One region of the Lysinibacillus sp. ACHW1.5 genome, then DNA from elsewhere that is predicted to be linked to it. Evidence: a T-box and tRNA genes for the amino acid it is inferred to sense, from the RefSeq annotation. Region 1 holds a T-box; the other holds one or more tRNA genes.
What was found. A T-box is a leader RNA that pairs with one kind of tRNA and senses whether it is charged. The one in region 1 lies ahead of trpS (tryptophan--tRNA ligase), so its partner is inferred to be a tRNA-Trp.
Positions count from the first base shown of each region.

Region 2: it has a tRNA-Trp gene. The T-box ahead of trpS (tryptophan--tRNA ligase) is inferred to sense a tRNA for this amino acid. The anticodon was not compared.

Region 1 is NZ_CP091777.1:737,144-743,449, reverse strand. Features, by position in the region: gene L6W14_RS03400 (competence protein CoiA) at 1-111, opposite strand, end outside; gene mecA (adaptor protein MecA) at 305-973, opposite strand; gene spxA (transcriptional regulator SpxA) at 1,407-1,802, opposite strand; T-box leader at 2,294-2,515, shown strand; gene trpS (tryptophan--tRNA ligase) at 2,631-3,620, shown strand; gene L6W14_RS03380 (YuzI family membrane protein) at 3,623-3,844, opposite strand; gene fabF (beta-ketoacyl-ACP synthase II) at 3,951-5,192, opposite strand; gene L6W14_RS03370 (beta-ketoacyl-ACP synthase III) at 5,223-6,161, opposite strand.
Region 2 is NZ_CP091777.1:252,917-259,222, reverse strand. Features, by position in the region: tRNA gene L6W14_RS01275 (tRNA-Glu) at 105-176, opposite strand; tRNA gene L6W14_RS01270 (tRNA-Asn) at 178-254, opposite strand; tRNA gene L6W14_RS01265 (tRNA-Ile) at 262-335, opposite strand; tRNA gene L6W14_RS01260 (tRNA-Gly) at 340-413, opposite strand; tRNA gene L6W14_RS01255 (tRNA-Phe) at 419-494, opposite strand; tRNA gene L6W14_RS01250 (tRNA-Ser) at 501-593, opposite strand; tRNA gene L6W14_RS01245 (tRNA-Ala) at 607-682, opposite strand; tRNA gene L6W14_RS01240 (tRNA-Pro) at 698-774, opposite strand; tRNA gene L6W14_RS01235 (tRNA-Arg) at 790-866, opposite strand; tRNA gene L6W14_RS01230 (tRNA-Lys) at 885-957, opposite strand; tRNA gene L6W14_RS01225 (tRNA-Gln) at 971-1,045, opposite strand; tRNA gene L6W14_RS01220 (tRNA-His) at 1,055-1,130, opposite strand; tRNA gene L6W14_RS01215 (tRNA-Trp) at 1,179-1,252, opposite strand; tRNA gene L6W14_RS01210 (tRNA-Tyr) at 1,257-1,340, opposite strand; tRNA gene L6W14_RS01205 (tRNA-Thr) at 1,348-1,423, opposite strand; tRNA gene L6W14_RS01200 (tRNA-Asp) at 1,432-1,507, opposite strand; tRNA gene L6W14_RS01195 (tRNA-Val) at 1,512-1,587, opposite strand; rRNA gene rrf (5S ribosomal RNA) at 1,599-1,714, opposite strand; rRNA gene L6W14_RS01185 (23S ribosomal RNA) at 1,782-4,709, opposite strand; rRNA gene L6W14_RS01180 (16S ribosomal RNA) at 4,890-6,306, opposite strand, start outside.

The sequences.
Region 1 (6,306 bases):
TAAACATTGAGGGCAATAAAATTTCATTTGCCGCCTATATCGCTGTAAAGCTTTCCTCGTATATTGATATGGGAGAAATAGTTGCTGTTGATTGTTATAGGCAATCAGCATAGTATCAGCTCCTTTTTAGCCAACTATAATAGAATGGATTTTCACTAACAAAAATAAAGCACCTTTTTCTTGAAATTTTAAAAATGCGCTCTTATTCAAGCTCTTTGATGCTGAAAACATAAAAAAGGACTGTAGCGAAACTCGATTCATTTACGAGTTTCACTACAGTCTAAAATAATTAGTGTTTCATTGCCTATGCAAAGTATTTTCGAACTGTTTCAAAGCAATTGAATTCCATAATCTTTTCACCGTACTCCTCTAGACGATGAATTGTAAAATTGGATGGTGTTAAAAATTCCTTGATAACTGCATTTCTATCATGACGATTTAAATCCTCATCTGCGTTTCCGAAATCAACAACTAGATAGTACCAATTTTCATATTTGAATAATGAGGAATCCACTAATTCGTCTGTCATTCGTTTTGCGACAGGGATTAACTCATCAATATCTTTAAATTTATAAACATAAATGTCTGTATCCATAAATAATTCTGACTCATCCATGTCACCAAATTGAGTTAGTTGGCTAAGAAGATCCTCTCCAACTTCATCGAATGGTGCAAACATATCTTTGTGTTCATCAAAATTCGAATGACCATCTAATGTTTCACCGTCTTTTAAAATATGTGCACGTGTGACAATGATTTCTAAGCCTACTTCAGATGCATTGATATGAATCCAAATCGGACCCTCTACATCAAAATAATCCTCCGTGTTTACTTCATCAATCATATCCCAAAAAAGTTGTTCACCCTTTGCTCGATTGTACCAAATTTCTTCACGACTATAGCCGCGATCCTCTATATCATTGTACGTAATAAAGAGCTTGAGTGTATTTTCATTTACACGTTCGATGTCCACTAGACCTCATCTCCCTTCACTGTCATATGTCGAAAAACAGTTTGTTTCATTAGTATGCTTTTATTCTTTGTTTTTAACCTTCATACTGCATTTGTTTTTCAACCTTTGACCACACTACAGTAAAACCATCGAGTAACTGTCAACATGAATTTTTGTGTTCACAGTTGTCTCTAACTCTATTGTATGCTGTTCTGTCATAAAATGAAAAGGATATACACCGTTTCACAGAAGATATTTGAATTATTGAAATTGTAGTAAACTATTTAACTTAAATCAAGTTTAACATACTTTTACGGAAATATATGACTTTTCCCTATTAATTATTATACTTCATATAGAAGGTTTTACAGAAGTAAAACATAAAAAAAAGATGTCACAACATGTATTCCACATCTGTAACATCTATTACATATATTATTCAGAATAGAAAGGTTTAATTCACCATTCGTTGCGCTTCTTGTAATTGATATGCTCGAACTTTTCGAGGTAAGAAACGACGAATTTCATCTTCATTGTAGCCAACCTGCAGACGTTTTTCATCTAAAATGATTGGTCTACGTAGTAAGCCAGGATATTCCTGAATTAACTCATATAAACGTTGTAATGGTAAGCTTTCAACGTCCACATTTAATTTTTGGAATATTTTGGAACGAGTGGAAATAATTTCATCAGTTCCGTCTTCTGTCATACGTAAAATTTTTTTTATTTCACTTATGCTAAGCGGTTCAGAAAATATATTACGTTCTGTATATGGAATTTCGTGCTCCTCTAACCAAGCTTTCGCTTTACGACAAGAGGTACAACTTGGTGATGTAAATAGGGTTACGATCATTCTGACACATCCTTTCATTTCAAAATTATTATCTATAAACCAGAACCAATGTGTTAAATTAGAATTAATGTAATGTAAAATACACAGTACCATTATACAGTACTCCGCTGTATTTGAATATAGTTCCAATAAAAAAAATCTGAAACTATCCATAAAAATTCTGTCTATTTATACAGCTTTCAAATATGGTGTATTTTCTTCAAACTTATGTGCTACTACTACCATTCCCATTTTTAAAGCATTTTAAACATCTAAACAGATAGCTCAGTTGTTCTCATTTAAGAAAAATAATCGAGAAAATTGTCAATCCCACGTGTACATCTAAACAATTTTTTAATAAAAAATTATAAATTTATAACAAAATTACATAACAAAAAAAGCATATAATTTTTTCTAGAAAAAAAACACCGTCAAAAGTCTGACTTTACACAAAGGAATCTTTATAATATAATTCTTTGCAATCAAATCAATTTGAACAATTTAAATTGAGAAAAACGCTGACGAAGAGTAGTACATATGCTAATTCACGTATAGAGAGTCTGTGGTTGCTGTAAACAGATCGTGGATGCATGTGGAATGGACTTCCGAGTTAGCTTTGTGAACGCTACTTGAAGCTATTAGCAAAGCTCGTCCCTTCACGTTACGAAGCTGAGTGGCCTTTTTAGGCAAGCTGGGTGGTACCGCGGATTCAAACATCATTCGTCCCTTCATTAGAAAAAATCTAATGAGGACGCATGATGTTTTTTTGTCTTCATCACCAAGTGGAAAGGTGAAAACAACGCTGTGACACAAGTTACAGCAATTGAATTCGAGGAGGAATTTTTAATGACAACTATTTTTTCTGGCGTACAGCCTACAGGTATCGTAACATTAGGGAACTATTTAGGAGCATTCAAGCAGTTCCCGGCACTACAAGATGAAGGAAACGCTATTTATTGTATCGTTGATCAACATGCCATCACTGTTGCACAAGATCCGAAAGAATTACGAGAAAGTATTCGTAAGCTTGCTGCTACCTATATTGCTACTGGCATTGACCCTAAAAAATCGACATTATTTATCCAATCAGAGGTGCCAGCGCATGCTCAGGCAGGATGGATGTTACAATGTGTTGCGTCTATCGGTGAGCTAGAACGTATGACACAATTCAAAGATAAATCACATGGTAAGGAAAGCGTATCTGCTGCTCTGTTAACATATCCACCGCTAATGGCTGCAGACATTCTACTTTATAACACAAATATTGTCCCTGTCGGCGATGATCAAAAGCAGCATATTGAGCTAACTCGTGACCTTGCAGAACGCTTTAACAAACGCTTTGGCGATGTTTTAACAATTCCAGAAATTCAATTACCTAAAGCAGGCGCACGCATTAAATCCTTACAAGAGCCAACAAAGAAAATGAGTAAATCAGATCCAAATACGAAAGCGACAATCCGTTTATTAGATACTGCGAAAGATATTGAGAAAAAAATTAAATCAGCTGTAACTGACTCTGATGGCATCGTTGCATTTGATGTGGAAAATAAACCAGGTGTTTCAAATTTATTGACAATCGAATCAGCTATTTCAGGGGTAGCCGTTGAAGATTTAGTCAAAAAATATGAGGGAATTGGTTATGGTGGATTCAAGCAGGGTGTAGCAACAGCAGTAATTGAACACCTAACACCTATTCAAGAGAAATTCTATCATCTAGTAGAATCATCAGAATTAGATGTCATTCTAGATGAAGGTGCTGAAAAGGCGAATGCGATTGCTAGTGCTACATTAAAACGTATGGAAGATGCTATGGGTCTTGGTCGCGCACGTCGCTAAACTTACGGCTTGTCTGAGGATCGATCAAAGCCCAAATCAAGCACAACTGCGCAGATGATGATACAGGCTCCTACCGCCATATAAAATTCTGTTGTTTGAAAAATAAATTTGAAAACAACCTTCCATGAATAACCTAGTGTGCGGTAATTTAAATACAATATGAGATTCCCTACAGAGAGGATCATTAAGCCATAACTTACTAAAAATAAAAAGAGACGAAACATAGTAATGGCATCCTTTCTATTTCTTCTTACTTATCATTTATTCACAAAACTATAAAAAAAGACGTCAGCCATTTAAATTTGGCTGACGTTTTTTTATGTTTATCTATTATGCTTCATATTTTTTGAATAGAAGACTTGCATTATGACCACCAAAACCAAGAGAATTACTCATTGCATATTGAATATTTGCTTCTCTTGCTTCGTTTGGAACATAGTCTAAATCACATTCAGGATCAGGATCTTTTAAATTGATTGTAGGTGGTAAAATCCCTTCTTTAAGGGCTAATGCTGTGAAAATAGCTTCCACACCACCCGCTGCTCCTAATAAGTGACCCGTCATAGATTTAGTTGAGCTCATCGCAAGGTTATACGCATGATCACCAAAAGCAGTTTTCACAGCTTGTGTTTCGAATAAATCGTTATATGGCGTACTTGTACCATGGGCATTGATATAGTCAACTTGTGAAGGCTCTACGCCACCATCTGTTAACGCTTGCGTCATCGCACGTGCTGCACCTTCACCCTCTGGAGCTGGAGCCGTAATGTGATGCGCATCCCCAGTTGCACCATAACCTAAAACTTCCGCATAGATTTTGGCACCACGAGCTTTTGCATGTTCATATTCTTCTAAAATGACGATACCCGCTCCTTCTCCGATAATAAAGCCATCTCGGTTTTTATCGAATGGGCGACATGCTGCTTGTGGATCTTGATTTAATGATAATGCTGTATTGGCACAAAAACCTGCAACCGCCATTGTTACGATTGGTGATTCAGCACCACCAGAAATCATAACATCAGCATCTCCACGCTCAATTACTTTAAAGGCATCACCAATAGAGTTTGTGCCTGAAGCACATGCCGTTACAGAACAAGAATTAATCCCCTTTGCACCAAAGTGAATAGAGACTTGGCCTGATGCCATATCAGGAATCATCATTGGGATAAAGAAAGGACTAACACGTCTTGCGCCACGCTCTTGGAATGTTAAAAATTGTTGTTCATATGTTTCCATTCCACCGATACCAGAACCAATCCATACACCTGCACGTGGAGCTAGCTCTTCATCAATTGTTAGCTGTGCATCTTCCATTGCCATAATAGAAGCCGCTAATGCGTATTGTGTGAAACGATCCATTTTACGTGCTTCCTTACGATCAATGTATTTTTCAATATCAAAGTCCTTTACTTCTGCGGCGATTTTTGCGGCAAAAAGATCTTTATTTAAACGTGTCAGCTCACCAATGCCAGATTTACCAGCTTTAATGTTTGCCCATGTTTCTTCGATGCTATTTCCTAGTGGTGTAACTGCGCCAATTCCTGTAATTACTACTCGTCTTTTACTCATTGTCTTACTCCCCTCAAGCATTTTTCCTACTTATTTTCCCCATCTCATGGCTACGGCACCCCATGTTAAGCCGCCACCAAAACCTACAAGGACTAATAAATCATCCTCTTTAATCTTACCTGCTTCGAGCTCATCTACCAAGGAAATACCAATAGATGCTGCTGAAGTATTTCCATATTTATGAATCGTTTTTGACATTTTTTCTGGTGGTAGCTCTAACCGCTCACGTGCAGATTCCATAATACGTATATTTGCCTGATGTGGCACTAGGAAATCAACGTCTTCTTTTGTTAAACCAGCTTTCTCTAATACATTAACAGCCGATTCACCCATTTGTCGAACAGCAAATTTAAACACTTCACGACCATTCATCGCAATTGTATCTTGCTTCGTTAAATAAAGATTCTTTCCGCCTGTACCATCTGCACCAAGTTCGAAGGATAGAATACCTCTACCTTCAGAGACTTGCCCAATGATAGCTGCACTGGCACCATCGCCAAATAATACAGCTGTATTGCGATCTTCCCAATCAACGACTTTCGACAGCTTTTCAACACCTACTACTAAGACATATTTATAAGCATTTGCCTCAACAAAGTGCTTTGCTGTCACTAAACTATATATAAATCCTGCACATGCTGCTGCTTGATCCATTGCTGCAGCATTAACTGCTCCGATTTGTTCCTGAATCATACAAGCTACACTTGGAAAAGTTTGATCCTGCGTGACAGTTGCTACAAGAATTAAACCAATTTCCTCAGGCGTAATCCCCGCATTTGCAATAGCTTCTTTTGCAGCAGCTACTGCCAAATCTGAAGTTTCCTGATCATCTGCCGCAAAATGACGTTCTTCAATGCCTGTTCGAGTACGAATCCATTCATCAGAAGTATCCATGATTTTTTCCAAATCAAAATTTGTAACGACCTTCTCAGGAACATATTTGCCTATTCCTATAATACCAGCGTTCATATAGCAACCCCTCAGCTTTCTTACTATCAATTATTAGTAACTGGTCATAATTATAACGCATATAAAAGGAATGACGCAAGATGATTTAAAATTTATGCGGCTGAGGGTAGTGTTCTTTGCATATAGAAGTGAAGAATTTTATGGA
Region 2 (6,306 bases), 480 kb from region 1:
CACCTTGCCAATAGGTCTTTTTCTGCTATTGCATTATCTTTTATCGATTAACAAAAAGGAGAATAGAAAAAAGCATGTAACACACATCTGTGCTACATGCTTGATGACCCGTACGGGATTCGAACCCGTGTTACCGCCGTGAAAGGGCGGTGTCTTAACCACTTGACCAACGGGCCGTGGCTCCGAAGGCAGGACTCGAACCTGCGACAACCTGATTAACAGTCAGGTGCTACTACCAACTGAGCTACTTCGGAATAATGATGGGCCTAAATGGACTCGAACCATCGACCTCACGCTTATCAGGCGTGCGCTCTAACCAGCTGAGCTATAGGCCCATTTTGGAGCGGGTGATGAGAATCGAACTCACGACATCAGCTTGGAAGGCTGAGGTTTTACCATTAAACTACACCCGCAATAATGGTGGGTCAGGACGGAATCGAACCGCCGACACTTAGAGCTTCAATCTAATGCTCTACCAACTGAGCTACTGACCCGAAAAATGGAGGAGGTAGAGGGATTCGAACCCCCGCGCGGTGTTACCCGCCTGTCGGTTTTCAAGACCGATCCCTTCAGCCAGACTTGGGTATACCTCCAAAAATATTACAATGGTGGAGCCTAGCGGGATCGAACCGCTGACCTCCTGCGTGCAAGGCAGGCGCTCTCCCAGCTGAGCTAAGGCCCCATTTAACATGAAAGATGGTCGGAATGACAGGATTCGAACCTACGACCCCTTGGTCCCAAACCAAGTGCTCTACCAAGCTGAGCTACATTCCGTAAACATGATTTTATTGGCGCGCCCGACAGGAGTCGAACCCATAACCTTCTGATCCGTAGTCAGACGCTCTATCCAATTGAGCTACGGGCGCATGTTAATTAAAAAATGATGAGCCATGAAGGACTCGAACCTTCGACCCTCTGATTAAAAGTCAGATGCTCTACCAACTGAGCTAATGGCTCGTGAAATTAAAAATGGCTGGGGTACTAGGATTCGAACCTAGGCATGACGGAATCAAAATCCGTTGCCTTACCGCTTGGCTATACCCCAATTTTAAAATGGGGCGACTGATGGGAATCGAACCCACGAATGTCGGAACCACAATCCGATGCGTTAACCACTTCGCCACAATCGCCACTATATAGATTATATTAGCTGTATTATGAACGAGTACCTCAATACCTGGCAGGGGCAGTAGGAATCGAACCCACACCAAAGGTTTTGGAGACCTCTATTCTACCGTTGAACTATGCCCCTAAAATGGTGGAGGGGGACGGATTCGAACCGCCGAACCCTAAGGAGCGGATTTACAGTCCGCCGCGTTTAGCCACTTCGCTACCCCTCCAAGGGAATGGTGCCGGCGATAGGAGTCGAACCCACGACCTACTGATTACAAGTCAGTTGCTCTACCAACTGAGCTACACCGGCAATAATAATGGCGGTCCCGACCGGGATCGAACCGGCGATCTCCTGCGTGACAGGCAGGCATGTTAACCGCTACACCACGGGACCAAAATGGTGGAGGATGACGGGCTCGAACCGCCGACCCCCTGCTTGTAAGGCAGGTGCTCTCCCAGCTGAGCTAATCCTCCACAAAAAATAAGCGAAGCGACGTCCTACTCTCACAGGGGGAAGCCCCCAACTACCATCGGCGCTAAAGAGCTTAACTTCCGTGTTCGGTATGGGAACGGGTGTGACCTCTTTGCCATCATCACTTCACTTATTCAGCTGAAAGACTTGTTCTTTCAAAACTAGATAAACGATACATTGAATGCTTCAAACGTTTTTGGTTAAGTCCTCGATCGATTAGTATTCGTCAGCTCCATGTGTCACCATACTTCCACCTCGAACCTATCTACCTCATCGTCTTTGAGGGATCTTACTTACTTGCGTAATGGGAAATCTCATCTTGAGGGGGGCTTCATGCTTAGATGCTTTCAGCACTTATCCCGTCCACACATAGCTACCCAGCGATGCCTTTGGCAAGACAACTGGTACACCAGCGGTGTGTCCATCCCGGTCCTCTCGTACTAAGGACAGCTCCTCTCAAATTTCCTACGCCCACGACGGATAGGGACCGAACTGTCTCACGACGTTCTGAACCCAGCTCGCGTACCGCTTTAATGGGCGAACAGCCCAACCCTTGGGACCGACTACAGCCCCAGGATGCGATGAGCCGACATCGAGGTGCCAAACCTCCCCGTCGATGTGGACTCTTGGGGGAGATAAGCCTGTTATCCCCGGGGTAGCTTTTATCCGTTGAGCGATGGCCCTTCCATGCGGAACCACCGGATCACTAAGCCCGTCTTTCGACCCTGCTCGACTTGTAGGTCTCGCAGTCAAGCTCCCTTGTGCCTTTACACTCTACGAATGATTTCCAACCATTCTGAGGGAACCTTTGGGCGCCTCCGTTACCTTTTAGGAGGCGACCGCCCCAGTCAAACTGTCCGCCTGACACTGTCTCCTGCCCCGCTAAGGGGCATGGGTTAGAATTTCAATACAACCAGGGTAGTATCCCACCGACGCCTCCTTCGAAGCTGGCGCTCCGAGATCTCTGGCTCCTACCTATCCTGTACAAGTTGTACCAAAATTCAATATCAGGCTACAGTAAAGCTCCACGGGGTCTTTCCGTCCTGTCGCGGGTAACCTGCATCTTCACAGGTACTATAATTTCACCGAGTCTCTCGTTGAGACAGTGCCCAGATCGTTACGCCTTTCGTGCGGGTCGGAACTTACCCGACAAGGAATTTCGCTACCTTAGGACCGTTATAGTTACGGCCGCCGTTTACTGGGGCTTCAATTCGCAGCTTCGCTTGCGCTAACCACTCCTCTTAACCTTCCAGCACCGGGCAGGCGTCAGCCCCTATACGTCACCTTACGGTTTTGCAGAGACCTGTGTTTTTGCTAAACAGTCGCCTGGGCCTATTCACTGCGGCTCTCATGCGCTTGCACGCTCAAGAGCACCCCTTCTCCCGAAGTTACGGGGTCATTTTGCCGAGTTCCTTAACGAGAGTTCTCTCGCACACCTTAGGATTCTCTCCTCGACTACCTGTGTCGGTTTGCGGTACGGGCACCTCTCACCTCGATAGAGGCTTTTCTTGGCAGTGTGAAATCAGGAACTTCGTCCATACGGACTCGCCATCACAGCTCAACGTTACAGTGTGCGGATTTGCCTACACACACGCCTTACTGCTTGGACGCGCACAACCAACGGCGCGCTTACCCTATCCTACTGCGTCCCCCCATTTCTCAAACGGTGAGGAGGTGGTACAGGAATATCAACCTGTTGTCCATCGCCTACGCCTATCGGCCTCGGCTTAGGTCCCGACTAACCCTGAGCGGACGAGCCTTCCTCAGGAAACCTTAGTCATACGGTGGACGGGATTCTCACCCGTCTTTCGCTACTCATACCGGCATTCTCACTTCTAAGCGCTCCACCAGTCCTTCCGATCTGACTTCAACGCACTTAGAACGCTCTCCTACCACTGACATCGTAGATGTCAATCCACAGCTTCGGTGAATCGTTTAGCCCCGATACATTTTCGGCGCAGCGTCACTCGACCAGTGAGCTATTACGCACTCTTTAAATGATGGCTGCTTCTAAGCCAACATCCTGGTTGTCTGTGCAACGCCACATCCTTTTCCACTTAACGATTACTTTGGGACCTTAGCTGGTGGTCTGGGCTGTTTCCCTTTTGACTACGGATCTTATCACTCGCAGTCTGACTCCCGTGTATAAATATCTGGCATTCGGAGTTTGTCTGAATTCGGTAAACCGGGATGGCCCCCTAGTCCAAACAGTGCTCTACCTCCAGTATTCTCATCACGAGGCTAGCCCTAAAGCTATTTCGGAGAGAACCAGCTATCTCCAAGTTCGATTGGAATTTCTCCGCTACCCACACCTCATCCCCGCACTTTTCAACGTGCGTGGGTTCGGGCCTCCAGTAAGTGTTACCTCACCTTCACCCTGGACATGGGTAGATCACCTGGTTTCGGGTCTACGACCACGTACTACTTCGCCCTATTCAGACTCGCTTTCGCTGCGGCTCCGCCTTCTAAAGCTTAACCTTGCACGTAATCGTAACTCGCCGGTTCATTCTACAAAAGGCACGCTATCACCCATTAACGGGCTCTAACTACTTGTAGGCACACGGTTTCAGGATCTCTTTCACTCCCCTTCCGGGGTGCTTTTCACCTTTCCCTCACGGTACTGGTTCACTATCGGTCACTAGGTAGTATTTAGCCTTGGGAGATGGTCCTCCCGGATTCCGACGGAATTTCACGTGTTCCGCCGTACTCAGGATCCACTCAGGAGAGAACGAACTTTCGACTACAGGGCTTTTACCTGCTCTGGCGGACCTTTCCAAGTCGCTTCATCTAACTCGCTCTTTTGTAACTCCGTATAGAGTGTCCTACAACCCCAAGAGGCAAGCCTCTTGGTTTGGGCTCTTCCCGTTTCGCTCGCCGCTACTCAGGGAATCGATTTTTCTTTCTCTTCCTCCAGGTACTTAGATGTTTCAGTTCCCTGGGTCTGCCTTCAAGACGCTATGTATTCACGTCAAGATACTACGCGATTAAACGTAGTGGGTTCCCCCATTCGGAAATCTCCGGATCAAAGCTCACTTACAGCTCCCCGAAGCATATCGGTGTTAGTGCCGTCCTTCTTCGGCTCCTAGTGCCAAGGCATTCGCCGTGCGCCCTTAATAACTTAACCAAGTTATTAAGCCTATAAAAAACTTAAAAAATAAATGTGTTTGTTACAATTTCAATGTCGTTTTATCCAGTTTTCAAAGAACAAGTTTTGAAGTGTTTCATTCAGAAGAATGAACCTTCAAAACTGAACGCAAAACGTAATCTTACAAACCAAAAGTTTGTATTCCGAAATAATCCTTAGAAAGGAGGTGATCCAGCCGCACCTTCCGATACGGCTACCTTGTTACGACTTCACCCCAATCATCTATCCCACCTTCGGCGGCTGGCTCCAAAAGGTTACCTCACCGACTTCGGGTGTTACAAACTCTCGTGGTGTGACGGGCGGTGTGTACAAGGCCCGGGAACGTATTCACCGCGGCATGCTGATCCGCGATTACTAGCGATTCCGGCTTCATGTAGGCGAGTTGCAGCCTACAATCCGAACTGAGAACGACTTTATCGGATTAGCTCCCTCTCGCGAGTTGGCAACCGTTTGTATCGTCCATTGTAGCACGTGTGTAGCCCAGGTCATAAGGGGCATGATGATTTGACGTCATCCCCACCTTCCTCCGGTTTGTCACCGGCAGTCACCTTAGAGTGCCCAACTAAATGATGGCAACTAAGATCAAGGGTTGCGCTCGTTGCGGGACTTAACCCAACATCTCACGACACGAGCTGACGACAACCATGCACCACCTGTCACCGTTGCCCCCGAAGGGGAAACTATATCTCTACAGTGGTCAACGGGATGTCAAGACCTGGTAAGGTTCTTCGCGTTGCTTCGAATTAAACCACATGCTCCACCGCTTGTGCGGGCCCCCGTCAATTCCTTTGAGTTTCAGTCTTGCGACCGTACTCCCCAGGCGGAGTGCTTAATGCGTTAGCTGCAGCACTAAGGGGCGGAAACCCCCTAACACTTAGCACTCATCGTTTACGGCGTGGACTACCAGGGTATCTAATCCTGTTTGCTCCCCACGCTTTCGCGCCTCAGCGTCAGTTACAGACCAGAAAGTCGCCTTCGCCACTGGTGTTCCTCCAAATCTCTACGCATTTCACCGCTACACTTGGAATTCCACTTTCCTCTTCTGCACTCAAGTCCCCCAGTTTCCAATGACCCTCCACGGTTGAGCCGTGGGCTTTCACATCAGACTTAAAGGACCGCCTGCGCGCGCTTTACGCCCAATAATTCCGGACAACGCTTGCCACCTACGTATTACCGCGGCTGCTGGCACGTAGTTAGCCGTGGCTTTCTAATAAGGTACCGTCAAGGTACAGCCAGTTACTACTGTACTTGTTCTTCCCTTACAACAGAGTTTTACGATCCGAAAACCTTCTTCACTCACGCGGCGTTGCTCCATCAGGCTTTCGCCCATTGTGGAAGATTCCCTACTGCTGCCTCCCGTAGGAGTCTGGGCCGTGTCTCAGTCCCAGTGTGGCCGATCACCCTCTCAGGTCGGCTACGCATCGTCGCCTTGGTGAGCCGTTACCTCACCAACTAGCTAATGCGCCGCGGGCCCATCCTATAGCGACAGCCGAAACCGTCTTTCAGTCTTTCACCATGAAGTAAAAGAGATTATTCGGTATTAGCCCCGGTTTCCCGGAGTTATCCCAAACTATAG